2 regions of the Brevibacillus sp. AG genome follow, and region 2 is predicted to be linked to the other one. Evidence: a T-box and tRNA genes for the amino acid it is inferred to sense, from the RefSeq annotation. Region 2 holds a T-box; the other holds one or more tRNA genes.
What was found. A T-box is a leader RNA that pairs with one kind of tRNA and senses whether it is charged. The one in region 2 lies ahead of glyQ (glycine--tRNA ligase subunit alpha), so its partner is inferred to be a tRNA-Gly.
Positions count from the first base shown of each region.

Region 1: it has a tRNA-Gly gene. The T-box ahead of glyQ (glycine--tRNA ligase subunit alpha) is inferred to sense a tRNA for this amino acid. The anticodon was not compared.

Region 1 covers NZ_JAQMYO010000001.1:167,985-175,397, forward strand. Annotated here, with positions in the region: gene POF51_RS00625 (ParB N-terminal domain-containing protein) at 1-721, shown strand, start outside; gene edeA (cyclic peptide edeine export ABC transporter EdeA) at 876-3,935, shown strand; gene POF51_RS00635 (hypothetical protein) at 3,922-4,071, shown strand; tRNA gene POF51_RS00640 (tRNA-Gly) at 4,087-4,160, shown strand; gene POF51_RS00645 (alpha/beta fold hydrolase) at 4,268-5,026, opposite strand; gene POF51_RS00650 (hypothetical protein) at 5,309-5,596, shown strand; gene POF51_RS00655 (aldo/keto reductase) at 5,708-6,625, shown strand; gene POF51_RS00660 (DUF3885 domain-containing protein) at 6,636-7,277, opposite strand; gene POF51_RS00665 (YkvA family protein) at 7,366-7,413, opposite strand, start outside.
Region 2 covers NZ_JAQMYO010000013.1:113,363-120,775, reverse strand. Annotated here, with positions in the region: gene POF51_RS27210 (pyruvate, water dikinase regulatory protein) at 18-854, opposite strand; gene POF51_RS27205 (helix-turn-helix transcriptional regulator) at 866-1,510, opposite strand; gene glyS (glycine--tRNA ligase subunit beta) at 1,633-3,702, opposite strand; gene glyQ (glycine--tRNA ligase subunit alpha) at 3,695-4,621, opposite strand; T-box leader at 4,714-4,889, opposite strand; gene recO (DNA repair protein RecO) at 4,940-5,713, opposite strand; gene POF51_RS27185 (YqzL family protein) at 5,704-5,859, opposite strand; gene era (GTPase Era) at 5,964-6,881, opposite strand; gene cdd (cytidine deaminase) at 6,874-7,272, opposite strand.

The DNA of each region.
Region 1 (7,413 bases), on a different contig from region 2:
TTTGCACGAGTCACATGAATACAAGCGACTACACAAGACCAGACAGATCATTGAGGAGGAAGGGATTTTGCGCCATCCTCCGCTGGCGATTCTCATGCAAAACGGCCAGTATTTGATCATTGATGGTGCACATCGGACCTTTGCTCTTCAAGCGCTTGGGTGCAAACATATCCCCGTACAGGTAGTGGAGCATGAGGATTTTCACTTGGATATGTGGGATCATATTGTGCCAGTCGCTACATGGTTGCAATCAGTGGAGCAAGATTCTGTGTTTCGATGGGAAACAGAGCGTTTACGAGAAACGCCTGTGGCAGAAATGAAGATAGGGAACAAGAAACGCTTCTATCTGTATCCAAATGAGAATCGGCACGATGATGAGTGGCGAATGACGCTATGGCGTCAATTAGTGGACAGTTACAACTATAGCCACCAGGTACATCGTCTGCCCACAGGGATGCTCGAATGGCCGGAAACAGGAGCCGCCTTGATACGATTCCCGCCAATCAGTCTGGCAGAATTGGAGCGTATCGTATCGGAAGGGCATGTTTTGCCTGCGGGTGTTACCCGTTTTGAAATAGATGGGCGTCTATTAAACTTGTGTATTCCGATTAGCCTATTGAAACAGGAGCAAATCGAGCTAGAACAGTGGGAGCGATTGGTTAAAAAATGGAGAGAAACCTTGCGCCTCTACTCGAAACCCGTGTATATGTGCGATGCGTAATAGGAAACCGTGGCGAGTTTGATTCGCCACGGTTTCTATCCAATCCCAATTACATCACGTACTGGTTGCGGTCTTTCCCACAGACGCAGTGCCTAAAAAGGAGTGGATCATTCTGCAAAAGATCATAGATGAGTCGAGACGAAAACTAGGGTTCTTGCTGATGTGTCTGGTTCTCGTACTTTCCGGCAGTATGCCCGTGTACGCCGAAACGAGCGTTCGACAGGATACGGAAATCACAACGGCAATCGAACAGCTAGTCAATAAAACCATGGAGTCGGAAAAAATCCCGGGTGCAGCTGTTGTGGTCGTCAAAGAGGGGAAAACCATTTACAAGCAATCGTTTGGTTTCTCTGACACCCAGAAGCAAGAGCGGGTTACTGCTGACACATTGTTTGAAATCGGATCGAACTCCAAAGCCTTTACGTCGCTAGCTGTTCACCAGCTTGTCGAGCAAAAGCGACTTTCGCTGGACGATCCGGTTCAGAGCTATATCCCGTGGTTTCGCGTTACCTATAAAGGACAACAGCAACCGATCCTGATTAAGCATTTGCTGTATCATACCAGTGGGATTCCTTTTGAAAGCATTGGCTCCATCCCTATTTCTTCCAGTGAGAATGCAATCGAAGAAACCGTGCGAGCGATCAATCATACTGAACTGGTTCGCCAGCCGGGGACCGAGTATGAATACGCCACCATTAACTACGATATCCTGGGCTATGTGGTCGAGAAAGTTACCGGACAGTCCTATGAACAGTATGTGCAGCAACAAGTCATTGCTAAATTGGGACTAACCCATACCTTTTTGAAGGCACAGGCACCCGTGGCGGAGATGGCAAGAGGGCACAAAATCGAACTATTTTCCCCACGCGTGTATGATGCACCGGAATATCGTGGAAATACGCCAGCCGGTTATGTCGTTTCCAATTTAAACGATATGGAACGATGGTTGCAGATTCAGTTGGGGTTGGAGGCATCTGCATTTCGTCCTGAGCTGGTGCGTGCTTCCCATCTTCCTGATCGTTCGGTAGCTCCTGCTGGAGATGGTTTTTCGTATGCATCAGGCTGGATGATTTATCAGGATGGTGGAGGGCAAATTTCGCATGGCGGCAATAACCCTGCATTTTCTTCGTACATGGTATTTCGTCCAGAGGAAAAGCTGGGCGCCGTCGTTTTGACCAATATCAACTCGTTGAACGCATCTGTTATCGCAGAGGGGGCCGTCAATCTCGTACTAGGCAAAGAAGCTCCCTTAGTCGTGTCTGACACCAATCTTCAAGCGGATCGTATGGCAAGCATTTCTCTCGTGATCCTTGGTATCCTTTTGTTGGTACTTGGTGGGGCGATCGTGCAGATTTTCGTGCAAGTATATCGAGGCGAACGAAAACTCGCCGCGAATGCGGGGCGAATCTGTCTGGCATCCTTCGTTGCATTTGTTGTCATGGGAAGTGTTTTGACAGCCGCCTTATACTACTTGCCAGATGTTTTTTTTATGGGCTTACCATGGTCGTTCATCGAGGTTTGGCTTCCCATCACCATTTTTTACGCTATGTACGCATTGGTGGCAGGACTCGTTCTGTTTAATGTCTACATCACACTCACCCGCTTGTTCCCGAAATCGCAAGAAACATCCATGACCTCTATTGTCATACAGGGGCTGATCAGCGGATTTGGGAATGCGCTGATTATTTTTATGATCAATCTGGCGCTCACTTCTACAAACAAGTTTCATGCATCCATTTTCCTGTATTTTCTCCTGGGTATCTTGTTGTATATCGTCGGGGAGAAAATGATGCGTAGCCGATTGATTGTGATCACAAATGAAATCGTATACGAAAAAAGAATGGAACTGATCCGCAAAATTTTTCGGACCCCTTATCAAAAGTACGAGACACTTGATAACGGTGAAATATATGCGGGGTTAAATAATGATACGGAAACGATTAGTACGTTCGCCAATAGTGTCGTTGTGGCACTAACTAGTGCGGTTACACTCGTGTTTTGCTTCATTTATCTAGGCTCGCTGGATCTATACGGATTTTTGTTTTGTCTGGCTGTCATTTTTGTGGCGGTAGGCTTGTATACGCTGGCAGGTCGCTTTGCAAACAAAGTATGGGAGGAAACCAGAGACATCCAAAATGTGTTTTTCTCCTATATTACCGATATGATCGGGGGCTTCAAGGAGCTGTATCTAACGCAGGCGCAACGAAAAGAATTCGAAGAAGACATGGAAAGAAGCTGCTCTGACTATCGACATAAGAAATCAGCGGGCCAATTTAAATTTGTGAACGTGTATTTGATTGGGGAATTGCTATTCGTCGTGGTAATCGGTACGGTTGCCTTTTTATTCCCGGTTCTCTTCCCTTCCCTGCAAAAAGAAATGCTGATTAGTTATGTGTTTGTCTTCCTGTATATGACAGGGCCCGTTCACGGTATTTTGAATGCGGTACCGGAGCTGATTCGGATCAAGATCAGCTGGCAGAGATTGAACGCGCTGCTTGATTCGTTATCAGTGGAAACGAGAAGAGAAGAGGAAAGCTTGGCTGAGCGGAACACGCAAGACTTTGAGACATTTTCAACTGAACAGGTGCGTTTCCGATACAAAAACAAAGAGGGCGAAGAGTTTTCCGTAGGCCCGCTGGACTTCTCCTGCCGAAAAGGGGAAATCGTCTTCATTGTTGGTGGGAACGGTAGCGGGAAGTCAACGTTTGCCAAGCTGATTACCGGATTGTATGAGCAAGATGAGGGCGAGTTTTTCATGAACGGCCAAAAAGTGAATGCTGATCAACGCTGCGAATTCTTCTCCGCGATTTTCAGTGATTTCTATCTGTTTGAGAAGATGTATGGAATCGATTACCAAGCAAAGCAAGAAGAAGTGAGCAAACATTTAGAGGTGCTTCGCATCGCTGACAAAGTAGAAGTGGATGAAACGGGAACGTTTAGCACGACGAAGCTGTCTACGGGGCAGCGTAAGCGTCTTGCCTTAATGCTCAGTCTGGTCAGAGATCAGCCGATTTTCCTCTTTGACGAGTGGGCTGCTGACCAAGATCCAGAATATCGTCAATTCTTTTACGAATCCTTGCTGCCAGAAATGAAAAGACAGGGCAAATGTGTAATTGCGATCACACACGACGATCGCTACTTCCATCTTGCTGATCAGGTAGTGAAAATGGAGAGTGGGCGAATTATTTCGGAGCAAACACTTGCGCATGCCTGATGGCAAAGCATGCAGAGAAGACCGTACGGGGATGATACCCGGCGGTCTTTTCTTGCATGAGTGGCACGGCTCCATTCGATTGGATGTACTAGACAAACAATTCAGACAGTTATATAATTGGAAGCAGTTGGAATGAATGCGATAACATCATGCGGGTGTAGTTCAATGGTAGAACTCCGGCTTCCCAAGCCTGCGGCGTGGGTTCGATTCCCATCACCCGCTCCATATGAAATGGTAGAAAAGCCTTTGCTTACAAAGGCTTTTCTTTTCTTGTTTGTTCAAATAAGTTTTAGACTGATCCGATCAAAGAAAACACTGATGAACGAATGACCTCAATTACTTTGAGCTTTACATAAAAGTAGCATGTCTTTAACGATATCGACTACAACATTGGGCTGATCAATATGAATTGCATGACCGGCATTTTTAACAATTATATGCTTACTACGGGTTGATAATTTAGTAAGCTCCTTATGTAATGCAATCCAAGCAGACATAGATTTAGGATTATGATGAGGTTGTAATGTACCTGATACGACAATGAGCGGATTGTTACCAAGTGATTTAGATTTTCGAGCTTGATCAAAGCTTTCTTCAATTTCTTGAATAGAGCCTTCAAGAACAAACTGACTATAGTACTCTGCCTGAACTTCTTCCGAAAATAAAGGAACCATGATTCTATTTTGATCTTCATGACATGGATCTAATAAAATCACTCCGGCAACTTCTTCTGGATATGTACTTGCATATAGTCGAACATTCAATCCCCCAAAAGAGTGCCCGACTAAAACATAAGGGGGGGACACGTTTGCTTTCTGAAGTAAGCTTCTAAGATTCTCAATGATTTGCTGACTATGTCGAGGTCTCTCATCACTTTCACTTTCACCTATACCTGCTCTATCATAAATGAACATCCTTGTTTGGTTTGAAATTTCAGCACTAATGGAACTCCAGTAGTTTAATGTGCACCCATAACCAGAATCAAAAACCACCGTTGGAAAATCACTTATTTCACCATAATATTTAAAACATAGTTTAACTCCGCCTATGTCGAGTTTTTGACTCGTTTCATTTATTACCATGTCACTCATTTTATCTCCTCCAGATATTTTTCATTAGGTGAATTTCCACAAATAACTTAATATCCCCTTTTTTGAAAGTTTACTTTCATGAACAATGGAGATGCCTTGCCCATTAGTTGAATAATTTACCATCAGTCTAGTACTTGATTTTCTAGTCTAAAACTTTATTTTCACGGAACAAGCGAAACTTTTAAGTGGTTCATGAGTATTTTCATGTAGATAAACCCGAAGGAGGGTGTGCGATGAAGGAGATGAATTACGGTCATTAACTTCCCAAAAAGGAGGTTAGTGATGAGTAGAAGTTATAAGAAGTTCCCGGTTGTAAAGGACAAGACTGGACCAAGTAAAAAGTTTGCAAAACGGTTAGCAAGTAAGGCTGTAAGAAGATACAGCTCTGGCATTCATGCGGGACGCATGTATCGAAAAATTTTTTGCTCATGGATTATTAATGATTTCTGGTTTTACAAGTCATTTCGAGAGGCTATTCGAGATTGGGAGACAAGCGATGTCCCTAAGGTGAAGGCGAAGACGAGAAAACAAATCATCAACGAATGGGCGAAATATTACTACCGAAAATAGAAGAATCACGGGTGTACAGGGAAGTTACACCAAACAAAGAGTCCTTCCAGGTAATTGGGGAAGGCTCTTTGCTCTATCGCACGACCCACTTATTAGAATCGGAGGTTTGACATGAGAACCATACCACTCGGCACGAGCAAGTTAGAAGTACCAGTCATCGCAATTGGGTGCATGAGGATAGGGTCACTAGACAAGCCGCAAGCGGAGCGCTTCGTACAAACGGCGCTTGAAGAAGGTGCGAATTTCTTCGACCATGCAGATATTTATGGAAAGGGCAGATGTGAGGAAGTATTTGCAGAAGCGATTCAGATGAGCCCTAGCGTTCGTGAGCGTATCCTTTTGCAATCGAAATGTGGCATTCGGCCCGGCATGTTCGACTTTTCCAAAGAATATATTTTGAATGCTGTGGATGGCATTCTACAACGTCTAAAAACGGAATATTTAGATGTATTGCTGCTGCATCGCCCAGACACTCTTGTCGAGCCGGAAGAAGTAGCGGAAGCGTTCGATCTTCTGGAAAGCACGGGTAAAGTACGCCACTTTGGCGTCTCCAATCAAAATCCGATGCAGATCCAGTTGTTAAACAAGTATGTGAAGCAACCAATCGTCGCTAACCAGTTGCAACTCAGCATTATGAACGCGACGATGATTTCGCAAGGCTTCAACGTCAATATGGAGAACAACTCGGCTGTGAACCGCGATGGCAGTGTACTCGACTTTTGCAGGCTGCATGATATTACGATTCAGCCTTGGTCGCCGTTCCAGTATGGATTTTTCGAAGGATCTTTCCTTAGGAACGAGAAATTTCCTGAGTTGAACAAAAAAATCGATGAAATGGCAGCTAGATATGAAGTATCCAACACAACAATCGCCATCGCTTGGCTACTACGGCACCCGGCGAACATGCAACCTGTCATTGGCACGACGAATATCGACCGAATGAAAGAGTGCATGAAAGCGACCCATATTCGTTTGACGCGAGAAGAGTGGTATGACATCTATCGCTCTGCCGGAAATGTTTTGCCGTAACTGATTTCATTTACAAAAATACCTGATCGATCTTGGCTCTGTCATAATCTAATATCCAATGAGGATAGGTGTCATATATCCCTCTGATTGTTTCAGGAGAAGTGGCTAATAAATCACAGCCTCGATCATCATAGATGTGAAAGATGGTATGTTTGCTCGTATTGATAAAGTAGACCCGATGAAAAATACGTGGTTTTAATCCCATATCCTGACGGGAGATTGCTTTTATCATGGGAACATAGGCAAAGTCCGACGTCTTACACTTCAAGAAGAACCGATGCGTTCGATAGACTTCATTTTCATCGTCTTCTGGAAAAACATAAGGAATGGTATTTTGCCTAAGCTTATACAAAAGTGATTTATTCTTCACATACTTGGAAAAGGCGTTCAATTTACGGTTAAAAGCCCCACCGTCTCCAAAATCGTTTACATCCACTACAATATAGATGTCATCGTTAGGTGCATGTAAAGTCTTAAATAAAGTAATTGCTCGCCTATTAACCCCCTGTAAATAAGGGCAATTTTCATAAACGTTATGGTAATCGTAGTTCACCCCCAGCTCAAAACGGATTCCAATATCCCAGCTATAAAACAAGGGTGGTCTAAGCAATAACGTTGGAAATGTATGATGTAAATACTCGGGTAACGTCATCAAAGTACCTCGCTCTACTAGAATCATTCGGATAAAAAAATAGGAGAGAACAGAGACTCTCCTACTATCCATTGAATGGATTGTTCCTCTATTCCTGTAAAAAATCTTTTTCTTTCCACTCTTTGTACAGAGTAAG
Region 2 (7,413 bases):
AAATTCCTTCTTTCGGCCTATTTCCTTTCATTACGGAGATTGTTTTTTCTAATCATCTCCAAAATGATGTTTGCCGTTTCTTCCACTGCCTTGTTGGATACATCGATAACGGTACATCCAAGGCGCTCAATAATGCGCTTGGAATAAGCCAGTTCTTCAGCAATCCGTTCGAGATTGGCGTAATTTGCTTGTGCAGTCAATCCTAGTGCTTTCAGACGCTCTGTCCGAATGCCGTTCAGTTGCTCCGGATTGATAGTAAGCCCAATACACCTTTCTATTGGCAGTTGGAACAATTCTTCTGGTGGCTCTACCTCCGGGACAAGCGGAACATTGGCAACCTTAAGTCGCTTGTTAGCCAAATACATGGAAAGAGGCGTCTTGGAAGTACGCGAAACGCCGATCAAAACCACATCTGCGCGCAACAGGCCGCGTGGGTCCCGACCATCGTCGTATTTGACGGCAAACTCGATGGCGTCTACTTTGCGGAAATACTCTTCATCCAGACGGCGAACCAAGCCCGGTTTTCCTGTTGGTGGCTCTTTCAACATGCCCTGCAATGTATTCATCAGAGGCCCCATAACATCAAGAGCTGGAATTCCGTGAAGAGCAGCTTGTTGTGTAATATACGCATTCAGCTCCGGAATGACCAGAGTGAACACAATCATTGCCCGCGATTCTTTTGCCGAAGCAATAATTTCGTTAATCGATTCCTTGTCTTCTATATACGGATACTTTTGTACATCAAACAAAAAACGATCAAACTGACTAGCTCCTGCGCGAACGACAAGTTCGGCCGTTTCGCCGATGGAGTCTGAGACTACATAGATGAGCTGTCCTTGCTGATTACCTTGCATCGCTTCTCCTCCTACACTTTCGGTTCGCTACCCAATTCTACAAATGCTTTCGCGATCGTCGTCTTGGTGACGCGCCCCAACAGCTCCATTTGCTTCGGATCTTCCTCACTCGGCCTTACGACAGGCAGAGAATCGATCTGAAAATCAATCAGCTTTTTGGCGGCTGCGTACAAGGTCTCATCAGGTGCACTTGTAATGATATTCGGCATCCTAGACATGATAATGCTGACCGGTACATCCTCCAGCGTCTTATTGCCTAAAGAAGCCCGCAGGAGGTCTTTTCGTGAGATCACGCCAGCCAAATATCCTTTTTGATTGACGACGAATAACGTGCCAACATCCTCCAGAAAGAGGGTAACGATGGCGTCGTATGCCGAGGCGGATTCGGAAACCACGATCGGTACCGCCTTGTAGTCATTGACGAGAAGCTTGTGAAGCCGTTCACTTATGACTGAGCTTGCGGGTCTGCCGGCATAAAAATACCCGACCCGAGGTCTGGCTTCTAGATATCCTGACATTGTGAGGATGGATAAATCAGGGCGTAGCGTCGCGCGAGTCAAATTTAGCCGCTCCGCGATATGCTCTCCTGTTATCGGTCCGTCATCCTTCACTATCTGTAAGATGTGCTCTTGTCGTTTGGTAAGCTCGATGACCAATCACCCCGGTTCTGTCTTTACCTCTTCCTAGTATTACTCTATTCGACGGGATATTCCTTCTTTCACGCGGAAAAAAGGTGCCCCCGCCTGATTTTCAGACGAAGGCACCGGTTTTATTTTGTTTACGCGAATACAACTTTGGAAAAATCTGCGTAGCGATAAAGCACACGAGAAAGCTGCAAGAGAAGCCCCAGACGATTCGCACGAACAGCCTGATCTTCGGCCATGACCATTACCTTATCAAAGAATGCGTTGATCGGCTGGCGCAAGGTTGACAAGGTTGCGAGCACCTTCTCTTGATCCTTCAGACCCTCTACATCCTTTTGAACAGCTTGGAATGCCTGATACAAAGCACGTTCCACATCTTCTGCGAACAGAGCTTCGCTGACTTGGTCTGCTTCCGCTTTTTGTGCCAGATTGTTCACCCGGTTAAACTGCTCCACAATCAGCTTGAATTCTTCTGTTTGTACAGCTCCCATCAGTGCTTTCGCTTTTGCCAGCACCTCTGGAACCAGTGTCAGGTCAGCAGCAAGAACGGCGTCGATGACATCGTAGCGAACGCCATGATCCTGCAAGACGTTTTTCAGACGGAGTGCGAAGAAGTCTACGAGGTCTTTTTTCACGTCTTCTGCCGCTCTCTTGTTTACGCCTTGTGCTACATAGCCTTCCATCGCGGCATTCCACAGGTCAGCAAGAGAAATTTGCCAGTCGCGCTCCACCAAAATCGTAACGATCCCCGCTGCCATACGGCGCAGACCATACGGGTCCTGTGAGCCAGTAGGCACAATCCCAATCGAGAAGCAGCCTACGATCGTGTCCATCTTGTCAGCCAGGCTGGCGATAGCGCCTTGGGCGGAAGCAGGCATTTTGTCCCCTGCAAAACGCGGGAGGTAATGCTCGAATACGCCACTTGCGACGAGGTCGGACTCACCCGCTTTGCGCGCGTAATCTTCACCCATAATCCCTTGCAGTTCAGGGAATTCACCTACCATGTTGGTAACGAGGTCAAATTTTGCGATTTCTGCAATGCGGTCTACTTGTTTCGTCTCTTCCGCGCTCACACCCAGCTTGCTTGCAATTTGCGCAGCTGTTTTGCGTACACGACGAACTTTATCACCGATTGTTCCCAGCTCTTCATGGTAAACGATTGTCTCCAAGCGTTTCAGGCAGCTCTCAATGGACAGTTTTTGGTCTTCCACGTAGAAGAAACGAGCATCAGACAGACGTGCGCGAAGAACTTTTTCATTTCCTTTCGCTACGTTTTCCAGAGCGCGGCTGTCTCCGTTACGCACTGTCACAAAATGATTCAGCAATTGACCCTGTGCGTTTTCCACAGGGAAATAACGCTGGTGCTCACGCATGGAGGTAACCAAAACCTCACGTGGAATGGAAAGGAATTCTTGCTCAAACGTACCGTAAAGAGCGGTTGGATATTCTACAAGATGGACTACCTCATCCAGAAGTCCTTCGTCCATTGGAATCGTCCAGCCATTTTCCTTCTCCAAGCGATGAATCTGTTCTACAATGGCTGCTCTGCGCTCGTCGGGATTCACCATGACATATTGCTCTGCCAGCTTGCTCACGTATTCGCTTGGGTGATTCAACGTAACCTCTGTTCCCAAGAAGCGGTGTCCACGAGAAACGCGTCCGCTTTTTACGCCTGCAATCTCCAGATCGATCAATTCATCGCCGAACAAAGCAACCAGCCAACGAATCGGACGAACGTATTTCAAATCGCGTGCGCCCCAGCGCATGTTTTTCGGGAAGCTCATACCGGTGATCACTTCAGCCAGTTGCGGCAACAGCTCGGTAGTTGGTTTTCCCGCTTCGGATTTGCGCGCATGAACATACTCGATCCCGTTTACTTCTTTATAATACAGTTGGTCAGGCTCAACATTGTTGCTTCGTGCAAATCCGAGTGCTGCCTTGGACCAGTTCCCCGCTTCATCTTGTGCGATTTTGCGTGCAGGGCCTTTCGCTTCATCATTGCGATCAGGCTGCTTTTCTGCCAATCCATTGATCAACAGGGCAAAACGACGAGGTGTCTCCAATGCCGTAATTTGATCGAACGGCACGCGCTCAGCAGTCAGCCACTTTTCTACTTTTTCCTTGAATTGTGCCGCTGCCTGTGCGACAAAACGAGCAGGCATTTCTTCCAAACCAACCTCTACAAGTAGATCGCGCTTACTCATTTGTATCCTCTCCCTTCATCTGATTCACTTGATCCGCAGCATCTGCGTTGCCTTTTTGCAAAAGCGGGAAACCGAGGCGCTCACGCTCTTTATAGTAGGTTTGTGCTACTTCACGAGACAGATTACGTACACGAGCGATGTAGCCAGTACGCTCCGTCACACTGATGGCTCCACGCGCATCAAGCAAGTTAAAGGTGTGGGAGCATTTCAGTACGTAGTCATAAGCCGGGTAAACCAGTCGCTCCGCCATCAGTCTCTTCGCTTCTGCCTCATACGTATTGTAGAGAGAGAACAGCATGTCGACATCAGACAGCTCGAATGTGTATTTGGAATGCTCGTATTCTGGTTGCAAGAATACATCCCCGTACGTATACCCGTTGCACCATTCCAGATCGAACACATTTTCTTTCTCCTGAATATAGGAAGCCAAACGCTCCAGTCCGTAAGTCAACTCGACTGCCACTGGTTTACATTCCAGACCGCCCACTTGCTGGAAGTAAGTGAATTGTGTGATCTCCATTCCATCCAGCCAAACTTCCCAGCCTAAGCCCCAAGCGCCAAGCCCTGGGTGCTCCCAGTTGTCCTCTACAAATCGGATATCATGCTCCAGTGGCTCGATTCCGAGTTCGCGCAAGCTCTCCAGGTACAGCTCCTGAATGTTGTCCGGGGAAGGCTTCATGATTACTTGGAACTGGTGATGCTGATACAAACGGTTCGGGTTTTCCCCATAGCGTCCGTCAGCCGGGCGACGGGAAGGCTCTACATATGCCACATTCCACGGCTCAGGTCCAATGGAACGAAGGAAGGTCATTGGGTTTAACGTACCTGCCCCTTTTTCAACGTCATACGGCTGGACAATGAGACAGTTGTGCTTTGCCCAAAAGTTTTGCAGCGTCAAAATGATGTCTTGAAATGTCATTTTCATGCTTTTTCCTCCTCTAAACTTATTAGAACTTGGCTTTAAGTCGAAACTAAAAAAACCTCCCGCCTCTACACTGCCTGATGCGACAGTGTAGGGACGAGAGGATTCTCGCGGTTCCACCCTACTTGGCGAATGACTTCTTCGCCCACCTTACAATCAAATTGCTCCAGAACGCCCTTCATCAGCATGGTGATCGGGCTCTCACTACCCCCGATTCGCTATTCACAGCCAGTGGCCGACTACTCTTTTCCTTCATGGCAACATTCGGTATACAAGTTTGGTTCTTATCATAACGAAAACAAATTCGTATGTCAATTAGTCCTGATCGGATTGCGTCATTCTTTCCATACGCTCCAGTTGTTCCAGAAATGCTCGACTTTTCAGCCTGAGATCCAGATACTCGTCCATAAAACTCCGCAGCACATGCTTGAGCTGGTTGCGTGTAGCTGGTTTTACTTCAATGTCACCAAGCCGCTCCAAATCAAATACCTGGAATAGCCGTAACAGCTTCCAGGTAGAGGGTGTAACTGCCATCGCATACGGATCGGAAGGCTGGCAAACTGGGCACAGCAGGCCGCCCTGTCCCACACTGATTGCATAGGGCTCCCGCTGTTCGCCACAGTTTACACACGCCGTGAGCTGCGGGGAGATCCCCGCTACAATTAGCATCTTGGTCTCAAAAATACGACACAGGATCTCAGCATCTCGTCCTTCATCCAAATAGCGGAACGTATGAAGGAGTAGCTGAAACAAGTAGGGATTCGGCTCCCTTTCCTGCGTCAGTCGATCCAATAGTTCTGCTATGTATGCAGCATAAGCCGTAGCAGTCAGGCTTTGCCGCATATCCCGGAACGAATCCAACATATCTCCCTGAGAGAGATCAGGCATTCCTGTACCGGGTCCTGCCTTGCATAGATAATAACTATGCGAAAACAACTGGGAGACGGCGGCAATGCGGCTTTTGGTTTTTTTGGCACCACGGGCCATCACGCCTAATTTGCCGTTCTCCCGGGTAAACAATGTCATCACTTTACTGGACTCACCATAGTCCACACTGCGAATGACAATCCCTTCCCACTTTACAAGCATGCCTGCGTGTCACCCAATTCTTCCTGGGCGAGATCAAACGAGGTTTCCTCGCTGGAAACATCCGTTTGATGGTGATCACGGTAGAGAAGGTAAGCATGGATGTCACCGGTTGAAGCGAAAACTCTCCAAGAAAAGTCACGAAGCATGGAGCATCATCCTTTCCTATATCGGGTCTATCCACTTCCTTCTTAGAATCACCTTTGCCCGTTATTCTATGCCTTGGAAAAATTAACACATCGCGATGGGAATATTATTGCTCGTCGTAGAAACCGAAGTTACGCAGCATCCGCTCTTGGTTGCGCCAATCCTTTTTCACTTTGATCCAGAGCTCCAAAAATACTTGGTCCCCCATCAGTCTCTCGATATCCTTGCGCGCACGTTGACCGATTTCTTTGAGCATCTGACCTTTTTGCCCGATTAAAATACCGCGCTGGGAATCCCGCTCTACGTAAATGGCCGCGTAAATGTAAAGCGTTTTACCATTTTCGCCTCGCTTCATCTCTTCAATCACGACAGCGATAGAGTGAGGTACTTCTTCTCTCGTCAAATGCAGAACTTTTTCCCGAATCAACTCGGCTGCTACAAAACGCTCAGGATGATCTGTCACCTGATCCGCAGGATAATACATGGGGCCCTCTTCCATTTCGCCCAAAATAGCCTCCTGCAATGAACCTGTGTTGTTTCCTTCTAGCGCAGAGATTGGAACAATCTGCTTGAAATCATACAATTTGCGATAATCATCAATAATCGGCAGCAGTGCTTCCGGGTGCACCTTGTCAATTTTGTTGATGACCAAAAATACTGGCGTTTTGACCTGCTTCAGACGCTCGATGATGTAGTCGTCCCCGGCTCCGCGTTTCTCTGTTGCGTCGACAACAAACAGAACAAGATCTACTTCGTTCAATGTATTTTCGGCAACGGAAACCATGTAGTTTCCGAGTTTGGACTGCGGCTTATGAATACCAGGTGTATCCAAGAAAATGATCTGACCCTCTTCTGTCGTATGAACAGCCGTAATTTTATTACGTGTCGTTTGCGGCTTATTCGACATGATGGCGATTTTATGCCCTACAATATGATTCAACAGTGTTGATTTTCCAACATTTGGCCGTCCCACAATGGAAACAAAGCCCGATTTAAACGATTGCTTGGTCTTGCGATTATCCACGTAAATCCTCCTTGGTGAATGCGCCTGGAAGCAGGGCAGATACTGTCGTTTCCAAAATGTCGCCTTTGAGATTTGTCAAAAATACAGGCATGTCCGGCGGGCACAGCTCTGCCATGACTTGTCGGCAAGCCCCGCACGGTGATACAGCTTGCGGCGTATCGGCAGCAACGGCTAATGCCTTGTAAGTCCGATCGCCTTCCGAGTACGCTTTAAAAAGAGCCGTACGCTCTGCGCAGTTGCACAGCGAGTACGCTGCATTTTCAATATTGCCTCCCAAATAAACCTTGCCATTCTCAGCTAAAAGAGCTGCTCCTACCTGAAACTTGGAGTACGGTACATAAGCGAGCTTTCTAGCTTCGATTGCTTGTGCTAATAATGCTTGTTTATCCATTCTCATCATTCCTCATATGATTGATCTTTAACATCATTTCACAACAGAATGTGTCCAATGAGACACGAAGAAACCAGACTGAAAGGTCAACTAGAATGACCCGTCCGGTACCTCATTTGGCTATGAAAAAATTTCTTCTTC